2 regions of the Enterobacter sp. TMH.L2 genome follow, and region 1 is predicted to be linked to the other one. Evidence: predicted binding sites of a transcription regulator. Region 1 holds the regulator's gene; the other holds the start of a gene.
What was found. The regulator CRP, encoded in region 1, controls carbon source genes, mostly activating them, when cyclic AMP is high. The targets are predictions, from matches to a motif close to ATGTGANNNNNNTCACAT.

Region 1 (4,555 bases):
TGCGCCTGGTTGACCCGCATACGCTGCCAGGCCAGCGGCGTGGGCTCTGGATCGTTGCTCAATATCAGCCGAATAGCGTCCTGGTCCGCCTCCAGCGCGTCGTGGGCGTTCTGACGCAGCAGGCCGGTTTGCCACTGTGGCCACAGCCAGATCATGCCGCCAAAGGCGATCAGGCAGCCGAGCAGAGTGTCTATCAGCCTGGGAATAATGTAACTCTCGGCGCTGAGGGTGATGAGCTGCAGGGTATATACCGCCGTGACGGTGAAGCCAATGGTGGCCCAACCGTAGCTTTTGCGGATAAACAGGTAACTCACCAGCGTAATCATTAACATCGCCAGCAGGGTGTAGCTGTCCGGGACGTGGAAGTGCAGGGTGATACCCGCGATACACAGCCCTGCCATGGTACCTGCCGCCCTGTGAACAATGCGCACCCGCGTTGCACCGTAGCCGTTTTGCGTCACGAACATCACCGTCATTAGGATCCAATACGGCTTTGGCAGGTGTAAGAAGGAGCCCAGCAGGCTGGCAATGGTCAGCATCACACCTAAGCGCGCGGAGCTGCGCAAAGCGGAGGATTTAAACGAGAGATAGCTTTTCAGGGCCGGGAAAAACGGTAAACGGCGTTCCCTGTCCTCCATTAAATCCCTCACGTACAGCGGCCGCTGGGTTTTCAGTACCCGGGCAATGCGGCTGAAGTGGTAATGGCAGAACTGCCCCACTGGATTGTCCGGATTCTGGCGGGCGATTTTTTCCAGGGCGTCGATCTGCTTATCCATGGTAAAGCGCGTTGGATAGCGGTGGTAAAGAATATCGTCTGCCAGCACGCGCAGGCGCGCGGCGATGGTTTGAGCATTCCAGCGGATCACGGCTTCCGCATGGCTTTGCTCGACCAGTTTTTGCACCTCTTCAGGCTGATGCAGGCTAACCGAAATGTGTTCCTGCAGATCCAGCGCAACCTGGAAAGCGCGTAACAGACGCTTGTAGCCGTTTTGCTGGTTGGCCGATAGCATATGCAGCTGCTGGTAGCAGGTAGTGATCAGGTCGACGGCTTTTTGCTGGCGGGCCAGCAGCGGCGGCAGCGCTTTTTCCGGGTCGGTATGCTGGGTCAGCAGGCTGTACTTTGCTTCGCAGTAATCTGCCAACTGGCGGTACAGCAGGCTGAGCGACTCCCTGAGCGGTTGTTCACGCCATAGCCGGAACCAGAACCAGTTGAAGGCGCCGTACCAGATGGTGCCGAAGATATAGAGCACCATGGGCTTCCAGATCGGCATATTCCCGGCCATGCTGAGCGTAAAAATAGCGGCGATCAGCGATGCGGGCAGCAGGCGGGCGTGAAGTGAGCTGATTTCTGCCGTCACACCGAGCAGCAGAGCCATGACGATCAATATCGCCGGCAGCGGGATGTGGGTGTAAAGCAGCAGAAGCTGCAGGATAAGGCTGCTGAGAGCGAACAGACTGCCGCCGATGATCAATCGTTTGAAGAAGCGCTTGTGCGGCGTGTCCAGCCCGGCAATGTTGCAGCAGGCGGGAACTAACGAGAAGAGAAGGCCGTTTTGCAGGCTGCCAAGCAGCAGGCCGACAGCCACGGGAAGACACAGCACCAGCGTTTGCCGCAGCGCGTAGTTAACTTCTGGGTGGTAAATTAATCTCTTCCACATAGCCTGAATTGTAGAGACAAAAAAGGCGTGTTACCGAAGCGACACGCCTTTATAAGGGCTAATTAACGGGTGCCGTAAACGACAATCGTTTTACCGTGGGCGGAAATGAGGTTCTGATCTTCCAGCATTTTCAGAATACGGCCAACGGTTTCGCGGGAGCAGCCCACGATCTGACCGATTTCCTGGCGGGTGATTTTGATTTGCATCCCGTCCGGGTGGGTCATGGCATCCGGCTGTTTAGCCAGGTTCAGCAGCGTCTGAGCAATGCGGCCGGTCACGTCGAGGAAGGCGAGGTTGCCAACTTTCTCAGAAGTTACCTGCAGGCGGCGCGCCATCTGGGAAGAAAGACGCATCAGGATGTCCGGGTTGACCTGAATCAGCTGACGGAATTTTTTATAGGAAATTTCAGCTACTTCACAGGCTGACTTGGCGCGAACCCAGGCGCTACGCTCCTGGCCTTCTTCGAACAAACCTAATTCACCAATGAAATCACCCTGATTCAGATAAGAAAGGATCATCTCCTTGCCTTCTTCATCTTTAATCAGAACAGCTACGGAGCCTTTGACGATGTAGTACAGCGTCTCCGCCTTTTCACCCTGGTGAATCAGCGTGCTCTTCGACGGATACTTATGAATGTGGCAATGAGACAAGAACCATTCGAGAGTCGGGTCTGTTTGCGGTTTGCCAAGCACCATGCGCGGTTATCCTCTGTTATAAACTGGCTACCAAAGACAAGACGCGGAACCTCTTGTCTGGCGTTGCAATCGTGAAATTTTCCCAAGCCCTGGGAGCTGGCGGGCAGGTTAACCCTGCGGCCTGTAATTAGTCGTTTCCTCTGCTTACGGCATAAACGTCTCTGTATCGCAGCAGCATCCGGATTGTTTTAGCATAGCTTTTGGTTAGTGTCTTGTATTGTCTCGTTTCAGCATGACCTGGATCGCCTTACGTTGCCAGTTTTCACGTAGACGCGTAATCTGAAAGAAATTTTTATTACGGGAGTAGGTAAAATGCAGGCACGTGTTAAATGGGTGGAAGGCATGACCTTCCTCGGCGAATCCGCTTCTGGCCACCAAATTCTGATGGACGGGGACTCCGGGGATAAAGCGCCAAGCCCGATGGAAATGCTGCTGATGGCCGCGGGCGGTTGTAGCTCAATTGACGTGGTGTCGATTCTGCAAAAAGGCCGCCATGATGTGACGGATTGTGAGGTGAAACTGACTTCCGAACGTCGTGAAGAAGCACCTCGTCTGTTCACCCGCATTCATTTGCATTTTGTTGTGACCGGGAAAGAGCTGAAAGAAAGTGCGGTTGCCCGCGCCGTTGAGCTGACCGCAGAGAAATATTGCTCGGTGACGTTGATGCTGGAGAAAGCCGCAGAGATTAGCCACAGCTACGAAATTATTGAAACCTAAGTAGAAAAGGGCGGTATACAGACCGCCCTTACGCCATCAGGCAATTTTCCTGCCTTCTGCCAGCCGCTGCACCAGCGGGGCCATGATCAGCTCCATCGCCAGCCCCATTTTCCCGCCCGGTACCACCAATGTATTGATGTGGGAGATAAACGACCCCTGCAACATTGCCAGCAGATAAGGGAAGTCGATGTCGTCCAGCCCACGGAAGTGAATGACCACGAAGCTTTCGTCCAGCGACGGAATGGCTCGCGCGGCAAACGGGTTAGAGGTGTCTACCGTCGGAACGCGCTGGAAGTTGATATGGGTACGTGAGAACTGCGGCGTAATGAAGTTGATGTAATCGTCCATGGAGCGCACTACGGAATCCATCACCGCTTCCCGTGAATGGCCGCGTTCGCTGGTATCGCGCACCAGTTTCTGAATCCATTCCAGGTTAACGATGGGCACCACGCCTACCAGTAAATCGACGCAGTCGGCGACGTTATGTTGAGGGGTGACTACACCGCCGTGCAGGCCTTCGTAAAACAGGACGTCAGTGGGCTCCGGGAGCGGCTGCCAGGGCGTAAAAGTACCCGGCACCTGGTTCCACGGCACCGCTTCATCGTAGGTATGCAGGTATTTACGCGCTTGCCCTTTGCCGGTCTGGCCGTATTCGATAAAGGTTCGTTCCAGTAACCCGAAGTCGTTGGCGTCTGGCCCAAAGTAACTAATATGGCGGCCAGCATCGCGTGCTTTGCGGATAGCCATGTCCATTTCCGGGCGGGTATAGCGGTGGAAACTGTCGCCTTCAACTTCAGCGGCGCGCAGGTTGAGCTGCTGGAAAATCTTGCGGAAAGCGAGGCTGGTGGTCGTGGTGCCGGCGCCGCTGGAACCTGTGACCGCAATAACCGGGTGTTTGGCTGACATAGGGTGAAAACTCCGTGAGGGATCGGAAAAGAGATCTGTATCTGCTTGTTATACTTTTCAGCCAGTATAGATCACCCTGCCAGTCAGCGGTCAGCCGCGAAACTGCCCGCGCGGCATAATGTTCACCGTTTCATGGAGTTCAGACCAAACCAGCACGGCCTCGCCGCTTTGTAACTGGCGCTTCACGTCGGCGACTTTTTGCGTCAGCGAGCGCTCCTGCTCACCATAATCGGTGCCTTCCCGTAATACAAAAGATTCAATCAAATTGTCGAGCGTTTCAGGGTCGAGATCTTGCCAGGGAATGATCATTTCAGTGGTCCAGGAAGCGGGTTAGCCAGTCGGGAATGCGCTGCTCAAGCCACATCTGTGGGCGCAGCAGAGTCCCGCCGACAAAGCCAACGTGGCCGCCGTAAGTCGTGAGCTGGTAGTGGATATTGGGTGGCAGCGTTTCGCGATCCGGGATGACGTGGTGATCCATAAACGGGTCGTCTTTGGCGTGGATAATCAGCGTCGGAGCGGCAATTTCCGGCAAAAGCGGCATGGCGCTGCACTGGCGATAGTAGTCCAGCGCGTCGGCAA
Region 2 (4,555 bases), 710 kb from region 1:
TGACAGCGTTAATCCGAAACAGAAATACGTTTTTTATACACACGGGAAAGTGTTAGAGGGAAATATTGACCGGCCGAGTAATCCAAATAAACCGCAGTGGGGCGTTTACGATTTCCCGGCGGTGAAAGAGAAGCTCAGCGATGATGGCTACAACCTGATTGCTTATCACAGAGCCAAAGATACTCAGCCAGATCAGTATGCCGAGAAGCTAAAGCAGGATGTGAACACGCTGATTGCAAAAGGCGTTCCGGCTAAGAATATTACGCTTGTCGGCTTCTCACGCGGCGGCGAAATTACCATTCTGGCGGCAAGTAAACTGCAGAATAAGGCGCTCAACGTTGCCATTCTGGCGGGATGTACTCATTCCATTCAGGATGACGCCCGCAATCGCCTGTACGGGAACGTGCTCTCCATTTATGAAGCCTCGGATGAAGTGGGTTCCTGCCAGACGATTGTGAACCACAGTCCGGGGATCACTCATTATAAAGAGATAAAAATCTCTACCGGCCAGCAGCACGGGGCATTTTTCCGCCCTAACCCAGAATGGGTTGTTCCTTTAAAGCAGTGGCTCGCGAGCCACTGAGGCCTTGCGTACGGGGATCCCGCCTGGGGTATAGAGCCAGGCGATAAACTCTTGCGGAGGCAGTGCCTTCGCAAAATACCAGCCCTGGCAATACTCCACGCCGTGATCCACCAGCCACGCCACCTGCGCTTCGGTTTCAACCCCTTCGGCAATTGTCGTTAACTTCAGGCTGTGGGCAATTTCAATGATGTGTTCCACCAGCAAGTGGCTGGCCCGCTCGCTGGCGAGGGAATCAATAAAGCTTTTGTCGATTTTTAAAATATCGACGTTCAGGTACTGCAGATTGTGCAGATTCGAATACCCGGTGCCAAAGTCATCAATGGCGACTTTAAAGCCCGCGTTGCGAAACTCCTGGATAAACGGCCTGGTTTTTTCAACGTCAATAAACCCTCGCTCGGTCACTTCGATTTTTATCTGCTCTGGACGAATGTTGTAGGTTTTAATCCGTTCTGAAAGTACGGTGATTAAGCGTGAAGAGTGAAAATCAGATGCTGAAAGATTAATCGAAATATAGAGGCCAGGATGGTCGGCAAGAAATTCACCAAAATCTTTAAATACGGCATCAACCACATAGTCCGATATTTTGTGAATCAGACCTTCAGATTCTGCCAGCGGAATAAACGTCCCGGGGCTGATGGTTTGTCCATTAAAATTCACCCACCGCAGCAGCGCTTCCGCCCCCACGCAATAGCCATTTTGAATATCAATAATGGGCTGATAGTGAAGTTTGAGCTGTTTTCTGGCCAGCGCTCTTAAAAGCATCCGCCGCGGGGAATTTAATTGCTGACGGGTTCGGGACCACATAATTAATATCAGCAGGCTGCAAATAACGCCTAACGGAAGCGTCAGCGTCAGTTGGTGATACCACTGGCGGTTAAACAAGGTTTCTGACGTGGAAACAATCACCGCAATCGGTCTTTTAGCCGACTGGTCGACGGCGTAAAAACGGTTATCCTCGGTAAACGCTTTCTCTTTACGCAGAATAAAACTGTGCAGCAGGTCGCTGTCGGCCCCCGGACTTAAAGAGAAAAAACTGCGGGTGACGGTGTCGTAGACGCCATAAATCAGCGAGTCATCTTCGGACAAAACTTCTGACCAGGTGAGCGGGTTAATCACCGCCACATAATGCCCACGTTGCATGTAGGTCATTTTATGCCCGGCATAAAACGGCGTATCCAGATAATAATAAATCGCGACGTCCGGTTTACGGGTATAAGAAGGGCGCGGCGCTGGCAGCGCTTTTAACGGCTTATAGCTGGTCGAGCACAGCAGCTTATCGCCACTGACGTAAATTAAATCGGCGACAAAAAGTTTACCGCGCACAATATCCAGCATATTTGCCATATGCCGGGGACTGCATATTTCCCCGGAAAAACGTTCCGCCTCGCTGCGCGCCTCATTAACATGACTGATGACGATTTCCGTTTTTTCCATCACCAGTTTGCCAAAAGAGTGCAGGTGCTGCTGGATGTCACTGGTGGCGCGAACATGGGCAAAATAAATTGCCAGCATTATCGGCAGGCAAACGATCAGGACAAAACCTGAGGTACGCAACGCCTTAAGATAAATCCGTTTCACCATGATGCTCACACGTCTCTGCTTTTATGCGCCTGTTTTTATACTTTATTAGAACAACCTGATGACCGCCGATTACGTTGCATCATAAAGCCTGCTTTAGCAATAGCCTTCAGCCGTTAACTCTGCGGAAATTAATTTGCGCAACAAAGAGATAAGAGGAACCGGGATGCTGTTTAGCTTAAGATTTAACCCACCGTGTTAATATGAGTTTTTCTGGGGTTAAAGCAGCAGGGAATGATTATTTAAACGAAATTGTGGTAAACATCAGATAAACAAAATGTTCACGCCTTCCACGTCCTGGTTTTCCTAAAAACCCCCGCCGACCTGGCCTCAAAACCGCGCAAAAAACCATCACAACGCTGGTGATTAAACACACAAAAGTGATACACTTCACATTATCAGTGCAACATAAAAATAAATTGCAGCTTTTTGAGGAACAAGGTTCATGGCAACAATCACCACCGGCGTGATGCTCATACGCTGGCCGCTGCTTAGTGCGGTTTTGATGTTTTTGGCAAGCAGCCTGAATATTCAGTTTCGCCGCTCGGATTACCGGGCTTTAGCCATAATCAGCAGCGGGCTGGGGATTGCCGCATCCTGCTGGTTTGCCATGGGTTTATTGGGCCTGACGCTCGGTGACTTCCCGATTATCTGGGCGTCGTTTAAAACGGGGCTGGTCGAGATCATCGCCAGAATGCCGCCCGAATGGCCGACGATGATGCCTTAACAGGCTGAGAAGCATTAAAAAAAACCGCCTTCATCGGCGGTTTTTTACTTTCAGACGACAAAGCCGTAATCCCGCAGTATTTGCCGCGCAGCGTCCGAGACCAAGAACGCCCGCAGCGGCTCCGCCCGTTCGTCGCATACCGCCAGCCCATAATCGGCCTGAATATTGTAGGACGCCGGGATCTCGAACACCCGCAGTTCACGATGGGCCTGCAGCGCTGCGGCATAGCTTCGGTAACCAATCATCAGATCGGCCTGCCCGCTGGCAATAAGCCACTGCGCCGCAAGCCTGCCGTCGGGCACGGCCTGCGTGTCCGGTCCGCCAACCAGGGCTAAGGCTCGCGGCTGCAGGGCGATGCCAAATTCAGCTTCAAATCTGCCAAAGAACTGCCAGGTATAATCCCCGGAAGGATCGCTGCCCGGCGTGGACGTGCCAATGCGTAAGGCCGGATTGCTCAATAGCGTTAGCCAGGTACTCTGCTCATCAACGCAGTGCGCCGCCGCCGTCAGGCAAAGGGCGTTCCCGGCAAACCGGTGAACCGCCCGAGCTTTGCCCCGCTCCAGCAGCGTGTGCGGGTGCGCCATGTTTGCCGACGCAAACAGCGAACAGTTTTCGCCGGCTTCTATACGGGCTCTTAGCAGGCCCGCAGGCCCAAATTGCGTCTCTGTTGGCAAGCTAGTTTCCTGCTCAAACTGGGCCATAAGCGGCTGCCAGACCCGCCGCAGGCTTCCCGCCGCCAGAATTTGCAGCGTCATTACTCAACGCCTTCATAGTGGGTGCGGTAAAAACGCTGATACCAGCTGTCGGCCACTTTCTTCATGTCGATGTCTTTGAATCTGGCGGGATACAGTTTTTTCGCCATCCACAGCTCGCCGATCGCCATCGCTTCCGGCATCGGGTAGCCCCAGGCTTTGGCGTATTCCGGCATCAGCCAGACCTGATGGCTTTTCACCGCGTCGATCGGCTGCCACTCGGGCTTGCTGACGATCTCATCCACCACTTTGGGGTAACGATCCTGCACGAAGATCACCTGCGGATCCCAGGCGATCACCTGTTCCATCGACACCTGCTTGAAACCTTTCACGGTCGACGCCGCCACGTTCAACGCGCCCGCGTGGGCCATCATCAGGCCGGTATATTTCCCGGATCCGTAGGTGGTCAGGTCAGGATTGGCCATATAAGCCCGCACCCGCTGGTCTGCCGGGATGTCTTTCAGGCGGTCGCTGACCAGCTTGCGCTCGGCAAAAGTGGCGTCGATCAGCGCTTTGGCCTGCTTCTCTTTATTAACTACTTCACCAATCAGCTCGATGCCTTCTTTCAGGCCGAGATTATAGGCTTGCTCTTCGTCCTGCATCGACGGGTTCAGTTTGCCCTGCTCGCCCGGTGTATCGTGCCGCAGAGAAATCGCAATCACCGGGATGCCGAGTTTGCTAATGCTGTCGATCATCTCCTGCGGCGCATAGTTGGTGACGAACACCACCTGAGGGTGCAGCGCCACCAGCTTTTCGGTGTCCACGCTGGTTAAATCCCCTAACTGGGCCTTATGCTCAAGCTCCGGGGCCAGGCGCGCGTAGCCGCTGCCAAGCTGTTGCTTCCAGTTCGCCAGAATGCCAACCACTTTGTCGGTGGCGTTCATTTGCACCAGCAGGTTGAGCGTTTGGTGCTGA

Region 2: the regulator CRP is predicted to act here: its motif matches at 2,540-2,557, upstream of ACREYP_RS20755 (YjcB family protein).

The regions. Positions count from the first base shown of each region.
Region 1 is NZ_CP193791.1:226,924-231,478, forward strand. Features, by position in the region: gene ACREYP_RS01035 (YccS/YhfK family putative transporter) at 1-1,658, opposite strand, end outside; gene crp (cAMP-activated global transcriptional regulator CRP) at 1,721-2,353, opposite strand; gene ACREYP_RS01045 (OsmC family protein) at 2,666-3,070, shown strand; gene ACREYP_RS01050 (phosphoribulokinase) at 3,107-3,976, opposite strand; gene ACREYP_RS01055 (YheU family protein) at 4,067-4,285, opposite strand; gene ACREYP_RS01060 (hydrolase) at 4,287-4,555, opposite strand, start outside.
Region 2 is NZ_CP193791.1:4,327,291-4,331,845, forward strand. Features, by position in the region: gene ACREYP_RS20745 (alpha/beta hydrolase family protein) at 1-583, shown strand, start outside; gene pdeC (cyclic di-3',5'-guanosine monophosphate phosphodiesterase PdeC) at 557-2,164, opposite strand; gene ACREYP_RS20755 (YjcB family protein) at 2,607-2,888, shown strand; gene modA (molybdate ABC transporter substrate-binding protein) at 2,939-3,643, opposite strand; gene ACREYP_RS20765 (ABC transporter substrate-binding protein) at 3,643-4,555, opposite strand, start outside.